2 regions of the Terrabacter sp. 01T434 genome follow, and region 1 is predicted to be linked to the other one. Evidence: riboswitches for the same ligand, from Rfam matches in the RefSeq annotation. Region 1 holds a riboswitch; the other holds the start of a gene.
The links. Region 1 has a riboswitch for cyclic di-AMP ahead of AC1DIW_RS12600 (C40 family peptidase). Riboswitches for the same ligand answer to the same signal wherever they lie in the genome.
Positions count from the first base shown of each region.

Region 2: linked by a shared signal. The riboswitch ahead of AC1DIW_RS20700 (CHAP domain-containing protein) and the one ahead of AC1DIW_RS12600 (C40 family peptidase) in region 1 are both predicted to bind cyclic di-AMP.

Region 1 is NZ_JBFTPP010000005.1:294,079-298,030, reverse strand. Features, by position in the region: gene AC1DIW_RS12610 (MFS transporter) at 1-628, shown strand, start outside; gene AC1DIW_RS12605 (iron-dependent transcriptional repressor DtxR) at 658-1,353, shown strand; cyclic di-AMP (ydaO/yuaA leader) riboswitch at 1,560-1,724, shown strand; gene AC1DIW_RS12600 (C40 family peptidase) at 1,727-2,584, shown strand; gene AC1DIW_RS12595 (DsbA family oxidoreductase) at 2,683-3,363, shown strand; gene AC1DIW_RS12590 (carboxymuconolactone decarboxylase) at 3,397-3,747, opposite strand; gene AC1DIW_RS12585 (SHOCT domain-containing protein) at 3,794-3,952, opposite strand, start outside.
Region 2 is NZ_JBFTPP010000012.1:113,329-117,280, reverse strand. Features, by position in the region: gene AC1DIW_RS20710 (hypothetical protein) at 1-609, shown strand, start outside; gene AC1DIW_RS20705 (sortase domain-containing protein) at 627-1,448, shown strand; cyclic di-AMP (ydaO/yuaA leader) riboswitch at 1,724-1,910, shown strand; gene AC1DIW_RS20700 (CHAP domain-containing protein) at 2,014-2,781, shown strand; gene AC1DIW_RS20695 (alkene reductase) at 3,036-3,952, shown strand, end outside.

The DNA of each region.
Region 1 (3,952 bases):
CGGGCCCCCGCGCAGCGTCGCGTCCGTGCTCCTGCAGCACCGGCACGTCCTGCTGACGCTGGGCACCGGAGCCATGTGCGTGGCCGGCGCGCGTGCCATCCGCGAGGCCCTCGTCCCGCTGTGGGCCGAGTCGGTCGGTTTCTCCCCGGCGCAGACGTCACTCGTCTTCGGCGTGGCCGGCGCCATCGACATGGCGCTCTTCTATCCGTCGGGGTGGCTCATGGACCGCCACGGTCGGGTGGCCGCTGCCGTGCCGAGCATGCTCGTGCTCGGTCTGGGGATGGCCCTGATGCCGCTGGCGACGAGCCTCGTGGCCGTGACGGCCGCCGCCACGGTGCTCGGCATCGGCAACGGTCTCGGGGCAGGCCTCATCATGACCCTCGGGGCGGACGCGTCCCCCGCGGACGGGCGAGCCCAGTTCCTCGGCGGCTGGCGCCTCTGCGCCGACCTGGGAAGGGCCGCGGGCCCGCTGGCGTTGTCAGGGCTGAGCGCCATCATGTCCCTCGGTGCCTCCGCCGTGGTGCTCGGTGCGGGTGCCGTCGTCGGGGCCGGCTGGCTGCGCCTCTGGGTGCCACGGCACGACCCGACCCGGGTTCGCGATCGTGACCCGGCGACGAGCGGTCCGTGAGCGCTCCCCGACTCTGAGAAGGTATGACCGTGACGGACCTGATCGACACCACCGAGATGTACCTGCGCACCATCTTCGAGCTCGAGGAGGAGGGCATCGTGCCCCTGCGCGCGCGCATCGCGGAGCGTCTCGGCCACTCGGGCCCCACCGTGTCGCAGACGGTGGCCCGCATGGAGCGCGACGGGCTCGTCGCCGTCTCGGGCGACCGTCACCTCGAGCTGTCCGACCACGGACGGCTGCTCGCCACCCGTGTCATGCGCAAGCACCGGCTGGCCGAGCGCCTGCTCGTCGACGTCATCGGCCTCGAGTGGGAGTACGCCCACGACGAGGCCTGCCGGTGGGAGCACGTCATGTCCGAGAAGGTCGAGCGCAAGATCCTCGGCCTCATCGGCGAGGGTCTCGAGTCGCCCTACGGCAACCCCATCCCGGGGCTCGACGAGCTGGGCGTGCGCCAGGACGCGGACTTCCTCACCGGCCTGGTCACCTTGGCCGCCGCCGTCGGCGACGCCCCCGCGGTCGTGACGATCCGGCGCATCGGCGAGCCCGTGCAGGTCGACCCCGAGGCGCTGGCGCTGCTGACGAGCGCGGGGGTGATGCCCGGCGCCCGGGTCGCGGTCGTGCGCGACGGTGCCCGTGTCGTCGCCGTCCGGGAGGGCAGCGAGCCGTCCACGGGCGTCTCCCTGCCCTACACGGTCGCCGTCCACGTCTTCTGCCAGTCCGTCTGACCAGCGGGAGTCGTCAGGGTTTGCCCGGCATTGCACGGTCGATATGTGTGGTTATGCCACATCTTGGCCGAGTGTTTGAAAATCCTTTACTTCCGCGTGGCATCGGGGTGACAAGGCCCACTGACTTGGGTACGGTGGGCGAACTTGCTCTCCCCGTCGAGCGAGTGCCCCGGGTCGAACCGCCTAGTCCTGCCATCGACCACGTGGCTCGGCACGAACCGCATGGCAGGAGCGGGGGAACCACTTTCTCCGGGCGTCGAGAGACGCCCTTGGGGTGAAGCCCTCCGTGGACCGAACCTGGTCCGAGCGAAGGCCGGGCAGTACCTCCAGCCCGAACCCGACAGCTCACCTCGCAGGCGTCGAGAGGTCAACCGTGGCTCAGAACGTTCCCGGGCGCCATCGCGCCCCCGGTCGATTCAACGCGATCGCAGAGCTCAAGACGATCGCCAAGGAGTCTGCTCAGCCCGCCGTGAAGGGCGCCGCGATCGTGGCGGCCACGGGTGGCCTCGTCGCCTCGTTCGCCGGCACGGCGAACGCCGCCGACGGCACGAGCAGCGTCACCGCGCCCGCCGCAGTGGGCCCGCAGGTCGGCACCCCGGCTGCCGGCAACGCCCTGTCCTCGATCGGCTACGCCGCGCCCGCCCTCAAGCAGGCCCAGGTCAAGCCCCTCGTGATCGAGGACATCCAGGTCAAGACCGAGCGTGCCGCCCAGCAGAAGGCCGCCGATGAGCTGGCCGCAGCCCAGGCCGCGAAGCAGGCTGCAGCCGACCAGGCCGCCGCCGCGCAGGCCGCCGCTGCTCGTCAGGCCGCCACGCAGCGCGCCTCGCGCTCCACCTCGGCCCAGCGCCCCGCGCTCAACGCCGCTCCGGCTGCGGCCCCCGCCCCGGCACCTGCCCCGAGTGCCAGCGGCATCGTCGGCATCGCGCAGTCGCTCTTCGGTGTGCCCTACGTCTACGGCGGCACCACCCCCTCCGGCTTCGACTGCTCGGGCTTCACCTCGTACGTCTACCGCCAGGCCGGCATCTCGATCCCGCGCACGGCCTCGGCCCAGCAGTCGGCGGCCACGCGGGTCAGCAGCCCCAGCCCCGGCGACCTGGTGTTCTTCGGTACGCCTGCCTACCACGTGGGCATCTACGTCAGCCCGGGCCGCCTGATCGACGCCCAGCGTTCCGGCACGACGGTCGGCAACCACTCGATCTGGACCACGCCCTCGGGCTACGGCCGCTTCTGAGCGACACCTCTCACGCCGCATACGTGATGCCCCCACCGACGTCGGTGGGGGCATCACGCATCTCCCGGCCCGGCAGGCGCCCGTGGTTGACTGAGTCGATGACCGACCAGCCTGCTGCCGAGTCCACGACCCTCATCGAGCTCGACCTCTGGGGCGACCTGACCTGCCCGTACTCCTGGATCGCCAAGCGCCGCGTCGAGGCTGCCGTCGCAGCCTTCGAGCGACCGCACGACGTCAGCGTGCGCCTGCGCTCCTTCGAGCTGCACCCCGACGTGCCGGTGGGCGGCCAGGTGCCCGTGGACGAGCACCTGTCGATGCAGCACGGTGACGCGGGCGCCGGTCGGCTCCTCAACGCCAAGGCCAGCGAGGTGGCCCAGGCTGACGACCTCGTCTTCGACTGGGACCGCGCGGTGCGCGCCAACACCTTCGACGCCCACCGGCTGTGCGCCCTCGCCGGGGAGATGGGTGGGCCGGCCCTGCGGTCGGCCGCGGTCGAGCGCTTCCACGCGGCCCACTTCACCGAAGGCCTCGCCATCGACGACCACGAGGTCCTGCAGCGCCTTGCGGCCGAGTGCGGACTCGACGAGCGTCGCGTCTCCGCGGTCCTCGCCTCCGAGACGTATGCCGAGCACGTGCGGGCCGACGAGGAGCAGGCGCGGTCCATGGGAGTCACGGCGACACCGTTCGTCGTCGCCAACGGGTATGCCGCGGTGTCGGGGGCACATCCGGTCGAGGACTACCTCGCGCTCCTGCGCGGGGTGGCCACCCAGACCGTCTGACCTTCGCCGGGCCGCCGGGCCGCCGGACCACGGTCAGGTGTCGTCTGCGGCGCCTCCGGCCTGCGCCTCCGCCTCGAGCTCCGCCTGGACCGCGGTGGCGATCATCAGGCCGAGGGTCGTGGTGATCTTCTCGCCGGCTGACATGGCCTTGGGGCCGCCGATGATGGGCGCCACGGCAACGAGCACGCTCTGGGCGTCCTCCAGCGTCAGCTCGGTGTCGGCGGCCGCCGCGATGTTGAGCACGTAAGAACTGGCGGGGGCGTCGACGGCCGCCAGCGCGGCCAGGCGTACGAGCATGAGCACCTCGGGGCTGAGGTTCGCCCGTACGACGGATGCGGCGGTCATGTCCGCGATGGTGTCGATCAGTGGCGTTTCGTCTGACATGGTGCGTTCCTCTCGGTCGTGGAAAACTTTGGTCGGGCGGACGGCGTCAGGCGAGGGCCTTCGCCTTGAGCCCGTCGAACTCCGACTGGGTGATGGTTCCCGAGTCGAGCAAGGCCTTGGCGTCGGCGATCTGCGAGGCAGGGGTGGTGGTGCTCGTCCCCGCTACCTGCTGGATGTAGTCGGCCTGCGCGGCCTGCCGCTCGGC
Region 2 (3,952 bases), on a different contig from region 1:
AGCCCGCACGCCGCGCACATCCACTTCGCCGCTGCAGCCCGTCACGAGTGCCCCGCCCTGTCCGACGACAAGAACGGCGACGGCCACCTCAACACGACCGAGGGCGGCCCCGCCTACGGCGACATCGTCGTCTCGCTGACGAAGACCGGCGACACGAGCCCGAAGTCGGGTCTCGCCATCGACCGCTTCGACACCGCACCTGGCGGCAAGCTGACCTACCAGCGTGGGAGCATCGCGGTCTCGAGCGACGTCGCCCAGGCGATCTCCGCCGGAGAGTCCGTCGTCGTCATCCACGGCGTCGACTACAACAAGGACGGCAAGTACTCCGGCGACACGAAGAGCGACCTCATGCCCTCGCTCCCCACCGAGGCCACCGACCCGGCCCTGTGTGGCGCGCTGCGCGTCGCGCCCGCGGGCGGCATGCACACCGGCGGCGGCCTCGCCGCTGACGGTCTCAAGAGCGGCGGCATGAACAGCGTCGGCATGAACAGCGTCGGCATGACGAGCGGTGGGCAGAACGAGGCGCTCATGCTCGTGGGTGGCGCAGCCCTGCTCGCGGCCGGCGGGACCGGCGTCTTCGCCGCCCGTCGCGCGCGGACGCGCGCCTGAGCGACCGGGCCGGCTCGATGCCTGACCAGCCCGAGCGGCCGTCGTCGAGCGGTCGCCGCGTCACCGGCCGGATCACCAACCGGATCACCAACCGGATCACCCAGGGTGCCGCGGCGGCCCTCGCCGTCACCGCCGTCCTGCTCGTCGTCGGGATCGTCGCGCTCACGCTCGGTCTCCGGGGAACGCCTGGTCGGCCGCAGCCCGCAGCGGTGGGAGCGAGGAGCGCGGTGCCCACGGCATCCGCACCTCCCGCCCCCATCGACGCGGGTCCAACGGCGACCCCCGGTTCCGGTGGGCCGGGCGCGCCAGCGGCACCCCGCTCGGTGCCTGGTACGTCATCGCCCGCGAGGGGTGGGGCCAGCGGCATCGGGAACTTCCTCGAGGCCTCCGAGCCGACCGGGATCGAGATCCCGTCGATCGGCGTGCGTTCGACACACTTCGTGCCGCTCGGCATCCAGAGGGACGGGACGATCTCCGTCCCGGGAACGGCACAGGAGGTCGGGCTCTACGGCGCCGGGCCCACCCCGGGCCAGCTCGGACCCGCCGTCCTGGCCGCCCATGTCGACACGCCTTCGGGGGTGCCGGGCATCTTCTACGAGCTGAGCCGGGTGAAGGCGGGCGACGTCGTCAAGGTCTCCCGCCGCGACGGCTCGCACCTGACCTTCACGGTCGACCGGGTCGCAGCCTTCAAGAAGACGCAGTTCCCGACCGAGCTCGTCTACAAGGGCGACTTCACCCAGGCCGAGATCCGTCTCGTGACCTGCGGCGGACCGACCGACAGCCGCAACGAGTACCGCGACAACGTCGTCGTCTTCGGCCACCTCTCCACCGTCACCTGAGAGCCACGTCCTGTCTGGCGGCATGCGCCGGACGGGGACGGAGCGACTTATCAGTGGGCCCTCGACCCCGTTGCCCGTTTACCTGTGACCTACGTCTCATTCAGCGCCGGGTAAAGCCGCGGCAAAGACCTGCAAAGAGGACATTCAAGGATCTCTCCGGCGCCGCGTCGTTACCGTGGCGTGACATTTGCCAGTCGACTCGTTTAGTCTTCCGGGAGCCCGGCCACCAGGTCGGGCTCTCGCGAGGTGGACCGCCTAGTCCTGTCACCGCCTGGCGAGGGAGATCAAACCTTGTGACAGGAGCGGAGGAACCACACGTTTCTCCGGACGTCCGACGCAACGATTTCGGATGTCCTTGGGGTGAAGACCGCACCGCCGCACGACCTGATCGTGAGGTGGAGGCAGCCCGGGCACCTTTCCGCCCGAACCCGACAGCTAACTTCGTAGGCGCGGAGAGGCATCAAGCGTGAACTCAGAGAACATCCGCGGCCGCCACCGTGCACCGGGCCGTCACAACTCCCTTTACGAACTCAGGCTCCTCGCTCGTGAGTCGGCTCAGCCGGCCATGAAGGCCGGAGCCGTCGTGGCCGCCGCCGGCGGCCTCGTCGCCGCTTTCGCCAACCCGGCCAGCGCCGACACCCTGTCGACGGTCGCCGCCCCGGCCGCCGTCGGCCCGGCCCACGCGCCTGCTGCGGCCGCACCGACCGCGCTGTCGAAGATCGGCTACGCCCCCGCGGCGCAGCAGGTCGCTGCCCAGCGTGGCGCCAAGACGGCGCCGACGGTCATCGAGGACATCCAGGTCAAGGCCGCACGTGAGGCTGCTGCCGCCCAGGCTGCGGCCGCTCGCCAGGCCGCTGCCGCCGCCCGCCAGGCCGCTGCCGCACGCGCCTCGCGCGACCTGACCCGCACGACGCTCACGACGAGCACCTCGTCGACGAAGTCGAGCAGCAACACCGCCGTCCCCGGCGCCTCGTCGGGCATGCGCTCGTCGCACAACTGGGCCACCCCGGGCCAGTGCACGTGGGGCGCGCTCAACAAGTGGTACCAGTCCGAGGGCTACTACCCCGGTGGCTGGACCGGCAACGCGATGGCGTGGGCCTCTGGCGCCCGGTCCGCGGGCTACACCGTGGGCAGCATGCCGCGGACGCGTTCGATCATCGTCATGCAGCCCGGCGTCGCCGGCTCCTCCAGCGTGGGGCACGTCGGCTGGGTCACGGCCGTCAACGGCAACCAGGTGACGATCATCGAGATGAACGCGACGGCCGGCGCCTACAACTACGACACGCGCACCGTCACCCTCAGCTCGGGGATGCAGTTCATCTACGCGCCGTGACCGACGCGTCGATGGTTGCGGAGTTCCTCGCGAACTGAGCGCTGTCCGAAGGGGAGGATGCTGCGGCGTCCTCCCCTTCGGCATACCCCCGCCAACCCCTCGACAACCCCCGGCAACCCTGGACAAACGGGAATGTTCCTCCGGCTCTGCGCCTTGTCGCCCAGGTAGTTGAAACCTCCACCCGCTGCGGGTGGTTGCCGCCAACCACCACCGAACGAGTCACCCAAGAGTCACCGACAGTGAGGAGCAGGCCTGTGTCCACGGCCTTCGAGAGCATCCGCATCGGCCGCTGGGACCTCCCCCAGCGTTTCGTCATGGCACCGCTGACGCGCAACCGCGCGGGCGAGGGCCAGGCGCCGACCGAGCTCAACGCCGAGTACTACGGCCAGCGCGCCAGCGCCGGCCTTCTCATCACCGAGGGCACCCAGCCGAGCGCCGTTGGCCAGGGCTACCTCGACACCCCCGGCATCCACTCCGACGAGCAGGTCGCCGGCTGGCGCCTCGTCGCGGACGCCGTGCACGCAGGCGGGGGCCACGTGGTCGTCCAGCTCATGCACGCCGGTCGCATCGCGCACCCCGACAACAAGGGCGGCCTCGAGAGCGTCGCCCCGAGCGCCATCGCCGCGCCGGGCGAGATCGTGACCGCGAAGGGTCAGCAGGCGTATGCCGTCCCGCGCGCCCTCGAGACCGACGAGATCCCCGCGCTCGTGGCGGAGTTCGTCCACGCTGCGCGCCAGGCCGTCGCGGCCGGGCTCGACGGCGTCGAGGTTCACGCCGCCAACGGCTACCTGCCGCACCAGTTCCTCGCGCCGTCGAGCAACCAGCGCACCGACGCCTACGGCGGCTCGCCGGAGAACCGTGCGCGCCTCGTCGTCGAGATCACCAAGGCCGTGGCCGAGGCGATCGGCGCCGACCGGGTCGGCATCCGCATCTCGCCCGCCCACAACATCCAGGGCGTGCTCGAGGAGGACGAGGCCGACACCGCGGCCACCTACGAGTCCCTCGTCGAGGGCATCGCGCCGCTCGGGCTCGCCTACCTCAGCATCCTCGGCGACCCGGAGTCCGACATCGTCCGCGACCTGCGCAAGCGCTTCGGCGGGCCGATCATCCTCAACACCGGCTTCTCGTCGGTGACGAACCTCGCGGAGGTCGAGGACATCCTCGAGCGCGA